DNA from 2 places in the Bradyrhizobium sp. AUGA SZCCT0177 genome. Region 1 is predicted to be linked to the other one. Evidence: riboswitches for the same ligand, from Rfam matches in the RefSeq annotation. Region 1 holds a riboswitch; the other holds the start of a gene.

Region 1 (6,914 bases):
AACGCCTTGGTCCACAGATGCGGATTCTCGATCTTGATCTGGTTGATGACGTCGATGCCGAAATTCAGGTGAATGGATTCGTCGCGCAGGATGTACTGGTACTGCTCGGCAATCCCCACCATCTTGTTGCGGCGGCCGAGCGACAGGATCTGCGCAAAGCCCGTGTAGAACCACATGCCCTCGAAGATCACATAGAAGGCGACGAGGTCGCGCAGGAATGCCTGGTCGGCCTCCGGCGTTCCGGTCTTGAAGTCGGGATCGTCGAGATGCTGGGTGTGCTTCAGCGCCCACGCCGCCTTGTCGGTAATCGACGGCACCTCGCGGTACATGTTGAACAACTCGCCCTCGTCCAGCCCCAGGCTCTCCACAATGTACTGGAAGGTGTGGGTGTGCACCGCTTCCTCAAACGACTGCCGCAGCAGATATTGCCGGCATTCCGGATTGGTCAGATGGCGGTAGATCGCCAGCACGATGTTGTTGGCGACCAGACTCTCGGATGCCGCGAAGAAGCCGAGATTGCGCTTGATGGCGCGGCGCTCGTCCTCGGTGAGGCCGTCGCGCGACTTCCATAGCGCGATGTCGGCCTGCATCGAGACTTCGGTCGGCATCCAGTGATTGTTGCAGCCGGCGAGATATTTCTCCCACGCCCATTTGTATTTCAGCGGCAGCAATTGATTGACGTCGGCGCGGCAATTGATCATCCGCTTGTCGTCGACCGACACACGGCCACCGCGGCGGTCGATGGTACCGAGCCCGGTTTGATCGGCCTCGGCAGCAGGTGATGCCGCAAAGGGCGGCGGCGCGTGAGATGCGGGCGCGGAAGGTTCGGACCAGTCGAGCATTGGGTTTATTTCCTTATGTTTCTTGCTGCTTACTGGCAGGCTTCGCATTCGGGATTATCGATGGAGCACGCCACCGCACCGGATAAGTCCGGCGCGGTGGCGGCCAGCGGGACGATGATTGGGGCTGGAGCCATCATCGTCACGGAGGCGACACTGTTGAGCTTGCCGTCGGTGCCCTTGAGCGTGGACTTCTCGACATGCGTCGCGCTGCGCGAGCGTAAGTAATAGGTGGTCTTCAAGCCACGCGTCCACGCCAGGCGATAGAGCGTGTCGAGCTTCTTGCCGGACGGGTTGGCGATATAGAGGTTGAGCGACTGCGACTGGTCGATCCATTTCTGGCGCCGCGCCGCCGCCTCGATCAGCCAGGCGCTGTCGATCTCGAACGAGGTGGCGTAGAGCGCCTTGAGATCATCAGGGATGCGGTCGATCGAGCCGACGCTGCCGTCGAAATATTTGAGGTCGTTGACCATCACCTCGTCCCACAACCCGCGCGCCTTGAGGTCACGCACCAGAAATTCGTTCACGACGGTGAAGTCGCCGGACATGTTGGATTTGACATAGAGGTTCTGGTAGGCGGGTTCGATCGACTGCGCGACGCCGCAGATGTTGGAAATCGTCGCCGTCGGCGCGATCGCCATCACGTTGGAATTGCGCATGCCGGTCGATCTGACCCGTTCGCGCAAGCTGCCCCAATCGAGCGTCATGGAACGATCCATCGCGACACCGCCGCGCGCTTCCGCCAATAGCTCGATCGAATCGATCGGCAGGATGCCCTGGCTCCACAGCGATCCGTCGAACGAGGGATAGCGGCCGCGCTCAGCGGCAAGATCGACCGAAGCCGAGATCGCGTAGTAGGAGATCGCCTCCATGCTGGTGTCGGCGAACGTCACAGCCGCATCGGAGGCGACAGCTATCCGCATTGCCTGCAGCGCGTCCTGGAACCCCATCAACCCGAGACCGACCGGGCGGTGGCGCAGGTTGGAACGCCGCGCTTCCGGAATCGTGTAGAAATTGATGTCGATGACGTTGTCGAGCATCCGCATCGCAATCGTCACGCTCTTCTTCAGCCGCGCCTCGTTCAGGCGGCCGCCCTGGATGTGATTGAGCAGGTTGATCGAGCCGAGATTGCAAACCGCGGTCTCGTCGTCGGAGGTGTTGAGCGTGATTTCCGTGCAGAGGTTGGAGGAGTGGATGACGCCGGCATGGCGCTGCGGCGAACGGAGATTGCAGGGGTCCTTGAACGTGATCCAGGGATGCCCGGTCTCGAACAGCATGGTCAGCATCTTGCGCCACAAATCAGTGGCGCGGACCTGCTTGAAGACGCGGATTTCACCGCGCGCCGCCCTGGCTTCATAGGCGGCATAGCGTTCGGCGAATTTTGTGCCGTAGAGGTCGTGCAGGTCGGGCGTCTCGTCAGGCGAGAACAAGGTCCATTCGCCGTCGGTTTCGACGCGTTGCATGAACAGGTCAGGCACCCAGTTCGCGGTGTTCATGTCGTGGGTGCGGCGGCGGTCGTCGCCGGTGTTCTTGCGCAGATCGAGGAATTCCTCGATGTCGATATGCCAGGTCTCCAGATACGCACAGACCGCGCCCTTGCGCTTGCCGCCCTGGTTGACCGCAATGGCGGTGTCGTTGGCGACTTTCAGGAACGGCACCACGCCCTGACTTTCGCCGTTGGTGCCCTTGATGTGGGCCCCGAGCCCGCGCACGCGGGTCCAGTCGTTGCCGAGCCCGCCGGAATATTTCGCCAGCAGCGCGTTGTCCTTGACCGACTTGAAGATGCCGTCGAGATCATCCGCGATCGTGGTGAGGAAGCACGACGACAATTGCGGCCGCAGCGTTCCAGAATTGAACAGCGTCGGCGTCGAAGCCATGAAATCGAAAGACGACAGCAAATCGTAGAATTCGATCGCGCGGGCCTCGCGATCGATCTCGCGGGTCGCAAGTCCCATCGCGACGCGCATGAAGAACGCCTGCGGCAGCTCGATGCGGTTGCCGCCTTCATGCAGGAAATAGCGGTCGTACAGCGTCTGCAGGCCGAGGAACTGAAACGCCAGATCGCGTTCCGGCTTCAGCGCCGCGGCGATTTTCTTCAGGTCGAAGCGCGCCAGATCCGGATCGAGCAGTTCGGCCTTGATGCCGGTCTTGATATAGGCCGGGAAGTATTCGACGTAGCGCGTGGCCATGTCGGCCTGCGAGGCGTTGGTCGGCACGCCCTGAACGTAGGACAGCACTTCGGTGCGCAATTTGTCGAGCAGCAGCCGCGCGCTCACGTAAGCGTAGTTGGGCTCCTGCTCCACCAGCGTCCGCGCAGCCATCACGGAAGCGAGCGCCAGCTCGTCCTGGCTGATGCCGTCGTAGATATTGCGCTGGGTTTCCGCGATGACGGGCGCGGCGTCGACGCCATCAAGACCGGCGCAGGCCTCGCCCACGATCAGCGCGAGCCGCGCGGTATCGAGCGGCACTTTGGTGCCGTTCGCCAGCGTCACATGCAGCACGGGTCCTGCCGCAGGCTTGGCCGATTTGGCGGCCTCCTGCTCGGCGCGCTGCCTGGTGCGCTCGTCGCGGTACAGCACATAGGCGCGCGCCACCTTGTGGTGCTCGCTGCGCATCAGCGCCAGTTCGACCTGGTCCTGCACGTCTTCGATGTGAAAGGTGCGGCCTTCGCTCATCCGGCGTGACAGCGCGCCGACGACTTCCGCGGTCAATTGTTCCACCACCTCGTGCACCCGGCGCGAGGCCGCCGCGGTGTGGCCCTCGACGGCGAGAAACGCCTTGGTCATCGCGACCGAGATCTTGCTGGCATCGAATTTCGAAACCGTGCCGTTGCGGCGGATCACCTGCATCGGAAGTTCGGCGTCCGGCGCGGCGAGCGTTTCGGGACGCAACTGGAATAAGGGAGCGGTTTTGGCTTCGAGAGAAATGAGACCGGAAGATTCGGACATCGGCAGACCCCGTGGTGTTGTTGAGGCCGGATGTCTTTGGGGACGCTGCATCGAATGCGCGACGGCAACGCCGGCATAGATCTGCAAGCGACCGCCGGGACACCCCGCCCGTGGACGTTTTTTCGGTGTCGCGGCAGGTCTCCTGGCTCGCAGGTCGTCGTTATTCCCTGTCTTCCCAATGCGAAGCCGCATCAGTGACGTAAAGGCGGGAACAACTCACTGCTTACAGTTGCGGGGGCAGCGTCGGAATTTCGCGCCCTTTGGCGCAGTCACCGACTTCCCTCTTAGCCACCATGACTTGCGTCGTGATGGACCGTGACAACTACATCTGGTGCGATTTGGGCAATCGTGTCAATGGTGCGCTAGCCGAGCCTGCGAAAATTCTGGTCCACCCTGTTGAAGCTGTGAACAACCGCAACAACCGGCGATCGAGTTGACGGGCGCGCCGAGTTGCCAGTAAGTGGACGCGTCGTGGTTCTTCGGGATGGTTTTCCCGAAGCTAAGAGGGAAGCCGGTGTGAAGCCGGAGCTGCCCCCGCAACTGTAAGCGGCGAGCCGCTGTCCAACAAAGTCACTGAGACCCGCAAAGGTTTTGGGAAGACCGGACAGCAGCATTGACCCGCAAGCCAGGAGACCTGCCTCGACAACATAAACGTCCTCGGGCGGGGTGTCCCGGTGGTGCGGTTGCGATTCCGCGCGCCTCCTGACGCCTGGAATCCAGACGTGTCACTTCGGCCTTTGCCCCCAACTTTTGGGGTTAAGCCATGTCTGTTTCCAATGCGACTGCTTCTGTAAATTCTACCTCCTCACTTCCCGTCGCTTCGCTCGGCACGCCGCGCATCGGTCCGCGCCGCGAGCTGAAATTCGCGCTGGAGAGCTTCTGGTCGGGTACGACCGACGAGAAAGCCCTGATCGAGACCGGCATCGGGCTGCGCGCGGCCAATTGGGCGCGCCAGAAGAAGCTTGGTGTCAGCATCATCCCGTCCAACGACTTCACGTTCTACGACCAGGTGCTCGACACCTGCGTGATGGTCGGCGCCATTCCGAAAAGCTACGGCTGGAACGGCGGCACGGTTCCGCTCGCCACCTACTTCGCGATGGCGCGCGGCGCCCAAGGCGCGGCGCATGATGCGGACTGCGGCCACGCCCACCACGACGCGGCCCACGGCGTGCCGGCGCTGGAAATGACAAAATGGTTCGACACCAATTACCACTACATGGTGCCTGAACTGGAGAAGGATCAGACCTTCACGCTCGCCTCGCGCAAGCCGATCGAGGAGTATCTGGAAGCCAAAGCGCTCGGCTACCAGACCCGCCCGGTGCTGGTCGGCCCCGTGACGTTCCTCAAACTCGCCAAGTGCAAGGATGCGGGATTCAACACGCTGTCGCTGCTAGACCGGTTGGTGCCGGTCTATATCGAGGTGCTGCGCGAACTCACCAAGGCCGGCGCGGAATGGGTGCAGATCGACGAGCCGTGTCTGGTCCTCGACCTCGACATCATCGCGCAGCAGGCACTGCATTATGCCTATGCGGAAATCACCAAGGCGGTGCCTGAGCTCAAGATCATGCTGGCCACGTACTTTGGCGGGCTCGGCGCCAACCGCGACACCGCGCTGGCCCTGCCTGTCGCGGGTCTGCATCTCGACCTCGTGCGCGCACCCGAACAACTCGATGATCTCGCCGGTTTCCCAAAGGACCGCGTACTGTCGCTCGGCATCATCGACGGCCGCAACATCTGGCGCGCCGATCTGAGCCGGCTGCTCGACCGGTTGGAACCTGTGGTCACCAGGCTCGGCGGCGACCGCGTGCAGCTCGCGCCATCATGCTCGCTGCTGCACGTCCCGATCGACCTCGCGCTGGAAACCAGCCTCGATCCCGATGTGAAGAGCTGGCTGGCGTTTTCGGTGCAGAAGATCGAAGAACTGGCGGCGCTCGGAACGGCATTGGCGCGCGGCCGCGTCCACGCCGACGCCATCCTGAAAGCCTCCGATGAAGCCGCAGCGGCGCGCAAAGCTTCGCCGCGGATCCACGATGCCAAGGTGGCGGCGCGTGCCGCCGGCATCGATAGCGCGATGCGCCGCCGCCTCAACGCGTTTACCGATCGCGCCGGCGTGCAGCACAGCCGCTTCAACCTGCCGGCCTTCCCGACCACGACCATCGGCTCGTTCCCGCAGACCGCGGATGTCAGGAACGCCCGCGCCGCGCATGCCAAGGGCGCGCTGACCGACGACGCCTATAAACTCTATCTGCAGAACCAGACCGCGCGCGCGGTGCGCTGGCAGGAGAATATCGGGCTTGATGTGCTTGTTCATGGCGAGTTCGAGCGCAACGACATGGTGCAGTATTTCGGCGAGCAGCTCGAAGGTTTCGCCTTCACCGGGTATGGCTGGGTGCAGTCCTACGGATCACGCTACGTCCGCCCGCCGGTGCTGTTCGGCGACGTGTCGCGCCCGAAACCGATGACGGTCGAGTGGTGGCGGTATGCGCAGTCGCTGACCAAGCGGCCGATGAAGGCGATGCTGACGGGGCCGGTGACCATTCTGAACTGGTCGTTCGTCCGCGACGATATTCCGCGCAGCGAAGCCTGCCGCCAGATCGCGCTGGCGATCCGTGACGAGGTCGCCGACCTCGAAGCCGCCGGTGCCGGGATGATCCAGATCGACGAAGCGGCCCTGCGGGAGGGCCTGCCGCTGCGCCGGTCGGAGTGGAAGAGCTATCTCGACTGGGCCGTGGACGCCTTCCGCATCTGTTCGTCGGGCGTGCGCGACGACACCCAGATCCACACCCACATGTGCTACTCGGAGTTCAACGACATCATCGATGCGATCGGTGCGATGGATGCCGACGTGATCTCGATCGAGACCTCGCGCTCGAAGATGGAACTGCTCGACGCTTTCCGGAACTACCGCTATCCGAACGAGATCGGCCCCGGCGTCTACGACATCCATTCGCCGCGGGTGCCTGAAACCGCCGAGATGACCGACCTGCTCAAGCTGGCGCGGCTGCGGCTCTCCGACGCCCAGCTCTGGATCAATCCGGATTGCGGATTGAAAACCCGGAAATGGGAAGAGGTGCGGCCCGCTCTGGTCAACATGGTCGCCGCCGCCCGCGAATTGCGGGCGCTCGCT
Region 2 (6,914 bases), on a different contig from region 1:
CAGCGGATAGGCGCTGAAGCGGCCGTCGGTGAACGAGCTTGCGATCGCATAGTCGTAGTACAGCGCGTTGAGCACGTTGTTGACGCTCACCGACCAGAAGAAGTGCTGATATGCCCCGCTCAGCTTGAAGTCGATGGTGGCATCGGCCGGGATGCGGCGCTGGGTATTTTTCTGGTCGTTGTCCATGTAGCGCTCGCTCCAGCCGCGCACCGTGGCGTCCGCAACCAGATAATTTTGCCAGATGTTCCAAGTCACGCCGCCACTGGCGGTGTAGCGGGACACCAGCGGAACGTCATTGCCGGCGAACTGCCCTTCACGGAACACCGCCCGGGTGTAGGCCACACCGCCGCGCAGCAGCACGCTGTCGCTGATGCGAAGCGAGGCGCTGGTCTCGGAGCCGTAACGGCGGGTCGGATCGAGGTTGACGTTGTAGAACAGCGCGGGGACGAAATGGATCTCGTTCTCGAGGTCCATGTTGTAGATGCTCGATTGCATCTGGAATCCGCCCGACTTGATGCGGAAGCCGCCTTCGACGTCGTGCGAGGTCTGGGTTTTCAGCTGGAAGGTGCCGGGAATTGGGGTGAAGAAGACAGGATCGAAGGAGGGTCCGGAGGACAATCTCTCGTCGACATTCGGCGTGCGGAACGCGCGGGCGGCCCGGCCGAATACCGAGACGATATTGTTGAAGCGATGTTCGAGGCCGACATGCAGCGCGTGCTGGACTTCGCTGCTATCCAGCGGAAGGTTCTGAGCGCCGCAGGTAAAAAACAGGGCGCAATTCGGCGGATCGTTAAGGCGGTCCCGCGCACTCAGGCTGGTGTTCTGGATTCGCGCGCCGTACGAGAAATCCGTTGTCGGCAACAGCCCAAGGGTTTGCTGCCAATAGCCGGCAATCGTTCTTTGCGACAGATCGTAAGTATGGATCGGCGGTGTGCCCTTAAATTCCGGCCGCTCCTGATGGAACGTCGCATCGTAATAATCGATGCCGGTCAGGATCGAAGAGGGTAGTCCGAACATTACATTCTTGACGCTCAATCGAGGCGTCAGGGACCATGTCTGAAGATGGCTGTCGACGTAACTGTTGGCGAAGGGATTGAAGAACGCGGCCTGCTGTTTCTTGTCCCGCACACCGCCATCGATGATGAGATCGACGCCGTTCCACAGGGTCTTGGTGAAGCCGGCGGTGGCGCTGGCGCCCTGCTGGTTGCCGTAGTCGAACGGCGTGCTGGTGCCGGTGCGGGCCGTGACCAGTTCGTTGACGCCGATCGAGGGATCGACGATGCGGCCGCCGGGGAAGCCGAGCTTCTGATCGTCGCCGGTCACGGTCAGGAACGCGCTGAGGCCGGGCGTGGTGTAGTTGAGGTTGCCGACCCCGTTGCGCTGGTCGAGCGCGTTGTTGACGCGGTAGCCGTCTGACTTGATGGCGTTGCCGTAGAACGACGTCGACCACGGACCGAAATTGGTCGCGGCCGAGACCGAGGCCATGCGCTGGTTGAAGGAGCCGACGCCGGCTTCGCCGCGGATCGCGACCGGCGGGCCGCCGACGCCGTTTTTCAGCACGATGTTGACGACGCCGCCGACGGCATTGTCGCCGTACAGCACCGCGCCGCTGTTGCCGCGGGTGATTTCAATACGCTCGATCGAATCGCGCGGGATGGTCGAAAAATCGACACCGGCCATGTCGACGTCATTGAGCCTGCGGCCGTTGATGAGCACGAGGGTGTTGGAGGTCGCAAACGCGCCGAATCCGCGCAGATCGACGCTGGTCTTCGCGCCGTTGACGCCGCCATACAGGCTGGTGAGCTGCACGCCCGGTGTTTGCGCGATGATTTCCTGCAAGGTCTGCGCGGGTGAATGCGCGATTTCTTCAGCCGTGATGACGGTCGCCGATGTGCCGACGATGCCGGCGAATTGCCGGACGGGCGTTCCGCCACCGCCCTGGCCATCGCCTTGTGACGCGACGTTCGAGCCGGTCCCCGGCGCAGGGTTCCGATTGCTTGACGGCCTCGGGTTCGGCGCGACGACGCGGCGCGTGCCCGAGCCCTGATCGGAAGCGGGTTTGGCGCGGGTCCGGTTCTGGTCGCCGGGCGGGTTGACCTCGATCGCCGGCAGTTGATCCGCTGTGGCGGTCTGCTGGGCCTGCGCGCCGGAATTGGTGAGCGCCATGATCGGCGCCAGAAAACTGGACGCCAGCAAAAAACGGCGGCACCGCTTGGCGGCAGTGGTGGTGGAAGACATGGTTCAGGCCTCGGTATGACGTCAGTGGCACGTCACAGCGAACCAAGTCCCACCATCGTGCTGTAAGCAGCTCTGGTGAAACTAATGCCTGTACTCCCCGACCGACATCTTCGCGTGTGACCACGGCTGACGGCAGGTCTCCTGGCTTGCGGGTCGTTACCTTTCGTCGCCTTCCCAGGACCGAGAATCCCAGTGGCGTAGGACGAAAGATTCACCGCTTACAGTTGCGGGGGCAGCCGCGGAATTGGGGGACTGTCCCCGCACCGCATTCCCTTTTGATCCCCAAAACGGGAACCGTCGAAAATTATGGTAGAAGTTTGTCAAAGATAGAGTCAATCCCATCAGGCCTCGCCTGCGATCCTCACTGGACGAGTGCGTCTTTTATGTCGCATGAGCAGTACCGTTCGAACGCGTTGTGCGGTACGGGCTGACCGTCCGGGGACGATCGATGAGTGTTGAGACCATCATTGCTGCAAACGAGGAGGCCGCGCGCCGCCGGATTGGCGTGACGGCCGCGCTCGCCGGCCTCGTCGGGCTGTTAGTGCTGATCTCGCTCGGCATCGGGCCGGTGCGGCTGTCGCCGCTGGCGGTGATGGAAGCTCTCCTCGGCGGCGGCAGCGATGTGTCGCAGGTGATCGTGCGGGAAATCCGCCTGCCGCGGACCATCTTGGCGCTGGCGATCGGCGCCATCCTGGGAATGTCAGGCGCGTCGCTGCAGGGCCTGCTGCGCAATCCGCTGGCCTCGCCCTCGCTGTTCGGCGCGCCGCAATCGGCCGCGTTCGGCGCGGTGCTGGTGATCGCGCTGGGGTGGGCCGATGTGCGCTCCTATGCGTTGCCGGTGGTGGCGATCATGGCCGCTTTCGGATCGGTGTTCGTGCTGCTGACGATCGCCGGCCGCAATGCCGGGCTGCTGATCCTGATCCTGGCGGGCCTTGCGATTTCGAGTCTGGCGGGCGCCGCCACCGCGCTGGTGATGAACCTCTCCAGCAATCCCTTCGTGGTGCTGGAGATCGCGTTCTGGCTGCTCGGATCGCTGGAGGATCGCAGTTTTCAGCACGTGATGCTGGCGCTGCCGTTCATCGTTGCCGGTGGTATTATCCTGTTCAGCCAGCGCCATTCCTTTCGCGCGCTCAGCCTCGGTGAGGAAACCGCGCAGAGCCTCGGCGTCGATGTCGGGCGCCTGCGGCTGATCGTGATCACCGGCGTTGCGCTTGGGGTCGGCGGCGCGGTTGCGGTCACCGGCACCATCGGCTTCATCGGCCTCGTCGCGCCGCATCTGATGCGGCCGTTGATCGGTCATGATCCGGCGCGGCTGCTGGTGCCGAGTGCGCTGGCAGGCTCGGCGCTGCTGCTCGCCGCCGACATCGCGGTGCGGATCATTCCCTCGACCAGCGACATCAAGGTCGGCGTGCTGACCTCGATCATTGGCGTGCCGTTCTTCCTCTATCTGATCGCGCGCGAACGCCGCGCGCTCGGGGGAGGTGTCGCATGAGCGAAGCAACGCTTCTCACGGCGCAGGGCGTAAACGTGACATTGGCCGGCCGCCATGTGCTCAGCGATGTATCGCTGTCGCTGACCGCGGGTCATCTGGTCGCCCTGGTCGGACCGAACGGCGCCGGCAAGACCACGCTGCTGCGCGCGCTGTCGGGGCTGCTGCCGTCCTCAGGCAGTATCCATATCGGCGGCGATGCGCTGGCCGATCTGTCGCTGCGTGAACGCGCAAAACGCTTTGCCTATCTGCCGCAGGGCCACATCGTGCACTGGCCACTGCCGGCGCGCGATATCGTGGCGCTCGGCCGCTATCCGCACGGCGCGACCGATCCGGCGCGGCTGTCGCCAAAGGATACTGAAGCCGTATTGCGCGCGATGCAGGCGGTCGATGTGGTGGAATTCAGCGAACGCCGCGTCACCGAACTGTCCGGCGGCGAGCGCAGCCGCGTCGCGCTGGCGCGCGTGCTGGCGGTCGAAGCGCCGGTGATATTGGCCGACGAGCCGACCGCCTCGCTCGATCCGCGCCATCAGATCGACGTGATGAAGAATTTGCGCGCCACCGCCGACAAGGGCGTGCTGGTCATCGTGGTGACGCACGACCTCGGCCTGGCCGCACGATTCGCCGATCATGTGCTGGTTCTGAAGGAGGGCCGGCTGGTGTCGCAGGGCGCACCGGTGGAAGCGCTGTCGGAGCAGGTGATAGCCGACGTGTTCCGGATCAGCGCCTACCGCGCCGAATACCAGCGCGAGGCCGTGATCGTGCCGTGGGCGGATCTGTGATGCGCGGCCGGCTTGGCGTGCTGCTGGCGGTTGCCGCGCTGGCGATGCCGGCCGGCTCCGCGTTATCAGCTAAGCTGCCGCGGATCGTGTCGATGAACGTCTGCAGCGATCAATTGCTGCTGTCGCTAGCCGATCCCGAGCAGATCCTCGGGCTTTCGCGTTATTCGCGCGATGCCTGGGTGGCCGGTGACGTCGCTCGCTATCCAAGACTGTCGGGCGGCGCGGAAGACGTGATGGTGCTGAAGCCCGACATCGTCGTCGCCAATCTGTACGACAAGCGTTCGACGCGGGAATTGCTCAAAGCGCATGGGCTGCGTCTCGCCGAACTCCCGGTGCCGCGAACGCTGCCTGAAGTGAAGGACCAGATTCGCGAGTTCGGCGATATCGTCGGCCACCCCGATCGCGCGGCGGCGCAGATCGCGTTGCTCGATGCGGCGTTAGCGCGGGCGCGCCAGGCTGTCGCCGCAAAACACTATCGGGTGCTGCCGCTGTCGCGGCGCGGCTGGGTCGCGGGCAGCGACAGCTTTGTCGGCTCGCTGCTGGCGGAGACCGGGCTGTTCAACACGGCCGGTGATCTCGGTTTCAATTTCGGCGGCTTCGCTTCACTCGAGGCGATCGTGAGCCAGAAACCGGATTTGCTGCTGGTGTCGCAGGCCGGCGATTTCGCCCGCGACGACGGCCAGGCCTTTCTGCTGCATCCGGCACTCGCGCGGTTCTATCCGCCGGAGAAACGCATCGTGATTCCGGAACGGCTGACCGAATGCGGCGGCGTGATGCTGGCGGAAGCGCTGGATGTACTGACTGCGGAATTGAAGCGGGTGGGGCGGTGAAGTCCCGGCAAGACTATTTCGTCGTCCCTGCGTTCGCAGGGACGACGGCAAAAGATTCTACCCCATCACCACCGGGCCGCCGGCCTTCTTCCAGGCGTCGATGCCACCCTCGATATGGGCGGTGTTGGCAAGGCCGGCGTTCTTGGCGGCGGTCACCGCCATCGCCGAGCGCTCGCCGAACGCGCAGAAGAACACCACGCGCCGTCCCGTCGCGGCCGCGACTTCGCGCAGCATGCCGCCCGGCGCTAAGCTTTCGGCGATGCCGGGGTAGGGCGCATGCAGGGCGCCCGACAGCGTGCCGTGCTTGGCGCGCTCGCTGGCCTCGCGCAGATCGACCAGCAGGATGTCGGGCTTACCGATACTGTCGATCGCGGCGCGCGCCGACAGTGCGAGGCCCTGTTTGGCGAGATCGTCCTGGTGCAGGCCGACATGCATGTTGGCCGGCAACACCACGTCCATCAGTTTTGGATTCGGCAAATTGAGATTGTTCATCAACTCGACATACTCGTCGATGCCACGCACCTGCAGGCGCGGATTGTAGCGCTTCTCCTCGCCGATGGTGGAGACCGTGTCGCCCTTGTAGTCGTGGGCGGGGAATACCATGGTCTCATCCGGCAGCTTCAGCAGCCGGTTGAAGATCGAATCATATTGCGCCCGCGCGCTGCCGTTCTGGAAATCGGTGCGGCCGGTGCCTCGGATCAAAAGCGTGTCGCCGGTGAAGACGCGATCGCCCATCAAATAGCTGTAGGAATCATCGGTGTGGCCGGGCGTGTACAGGGCATCCAGGCTCAAACCTTCGATCATCACCTTGTCGCCGTCGGAGACGCGCATCGATACCACGTCGGCTTTGCTCTGCTCGCCCATGATGGTGATGCACTGGGTGCGATCGCGCAGTTCGCCGAGGCCCGTGACGTGGTCGGCGTGCAGATGGGTGTCGACCGCCTTGACCAGCCGCAGATCGAGTTCGCGCAGCAGCTGGCAATAGCGGTCGGCCTTTTCCAGCACGGGATCGAGGATCAGCGCCTCGCCGCCGGCGCGGCTGGCCAGCAGGTAACTGTAGGTGCCCGAGACGCTGTCGAAGAGCTGACGAAAAATCATGGTCGCTGCCGCGTTCGCTATTGAAGTCTCGCGGAGGATATTATTCTATTCTGGCCGCCTTCTCAAACGGCTTTCGTCTCTGTGGGCGGCTTTTTCGAGGTAGTCTTACTTCCTTAGGCCAGTCATTGCGAGGAGCGCAAGCGACGAAGCAATCCATCTATCCCCGCGCGGAGAGGTGGATTGCTTCGCTCCGCTCGCAATGACGGTGGAAACAGTCACGGCCTGACCAACGTGTATCCATTCTCAGTCAGGAACAGAATCTGCGCGACACCAACCTGCACCGGTGTCGCCGCCGCGATGAACTCCGGTCGCTTGCCGTTTTCGCGTTCGAGCGTGTCGACGGTGTTGAGGCAGATATCGAACCGCGCGCCCTGGGCGACCAGGCTCTCGACCATTTTGCGGTTGGGATTCTCCGGGCGCAGCAGTTCGATGCCCGGGCCGAATGCCACGATTTCGATCGCGACCTTGTCGGGGTCG

The links. Region 1 has a riboswitch for cobalamin ahead of metE (5-methyltetrahydropteroyltriglutamate--homocysteine S-methyltransferase). Riboswitches for the same ligand answer to the same signal wherever they lie in the genome.
Region 2: linked by a shared signal. The riboswitch ahead of JQ597_RS24290 (TonB-dependent receptor) and the one ahead of metE (5-methyltetrahydropteroyltriglutamate--homocysteine S-methyltransferase) in region 1 are both predicted to bind cobalamin.

Annotation. Positions count from the first base shown of each region.
Region 1 covers NZ_JAFCMA010000014.1:104,648-111,561, reverse strand. Annotated here, with positions in the region: gene JQ597_RS18130 (ribonucleotide-diphosphate reductase subunit beta) at 1-842, opposite strand, end outside; gene JQ597_RS18125 (ribonucleoside-diphosphate reductase subunit alpha) at 872-3,787, opposite strand; cobalamin riboswitch at 3,903-4,120, opposite strand; cobalamin riboswitch at 4,243-4,443, shown strand; gene metE (5-methyltetrahydropteroyltriglutamate--homocysteine S-methyltransferase) at 4,551-6,914, shown strand, end outside.
Region 2 covers NZ_JAFCMA010000022.1:35,573-42,486, forward strand. Annotated here, with positions in the region: gene JQ597_RS24290 (TonB-dependent receptor) at 1-2,238, opposite strand, end outside; cobalamin riboswitch at 2,353-2,552, opposite strand; gene JQ597_RS24295 (FecCD family ABC transporter permease) at 2,687-3,730, shown strand; gene JQ597_RS24300 (ABC transporter ATP-binding protein) at 3,727-4,509, shown strand; gene JQ597_RS24305 (ABC transporter substrate-binding protein) at 4,509-5,339, shown strand; gene JQ597_RS24310 (MBL fold metallo-hydrolase) at 5,397-6,437, opposite strand; gene JQ597_RS24315 (DsrE family protein) at 6,653-6,914, opposite strand, start outside.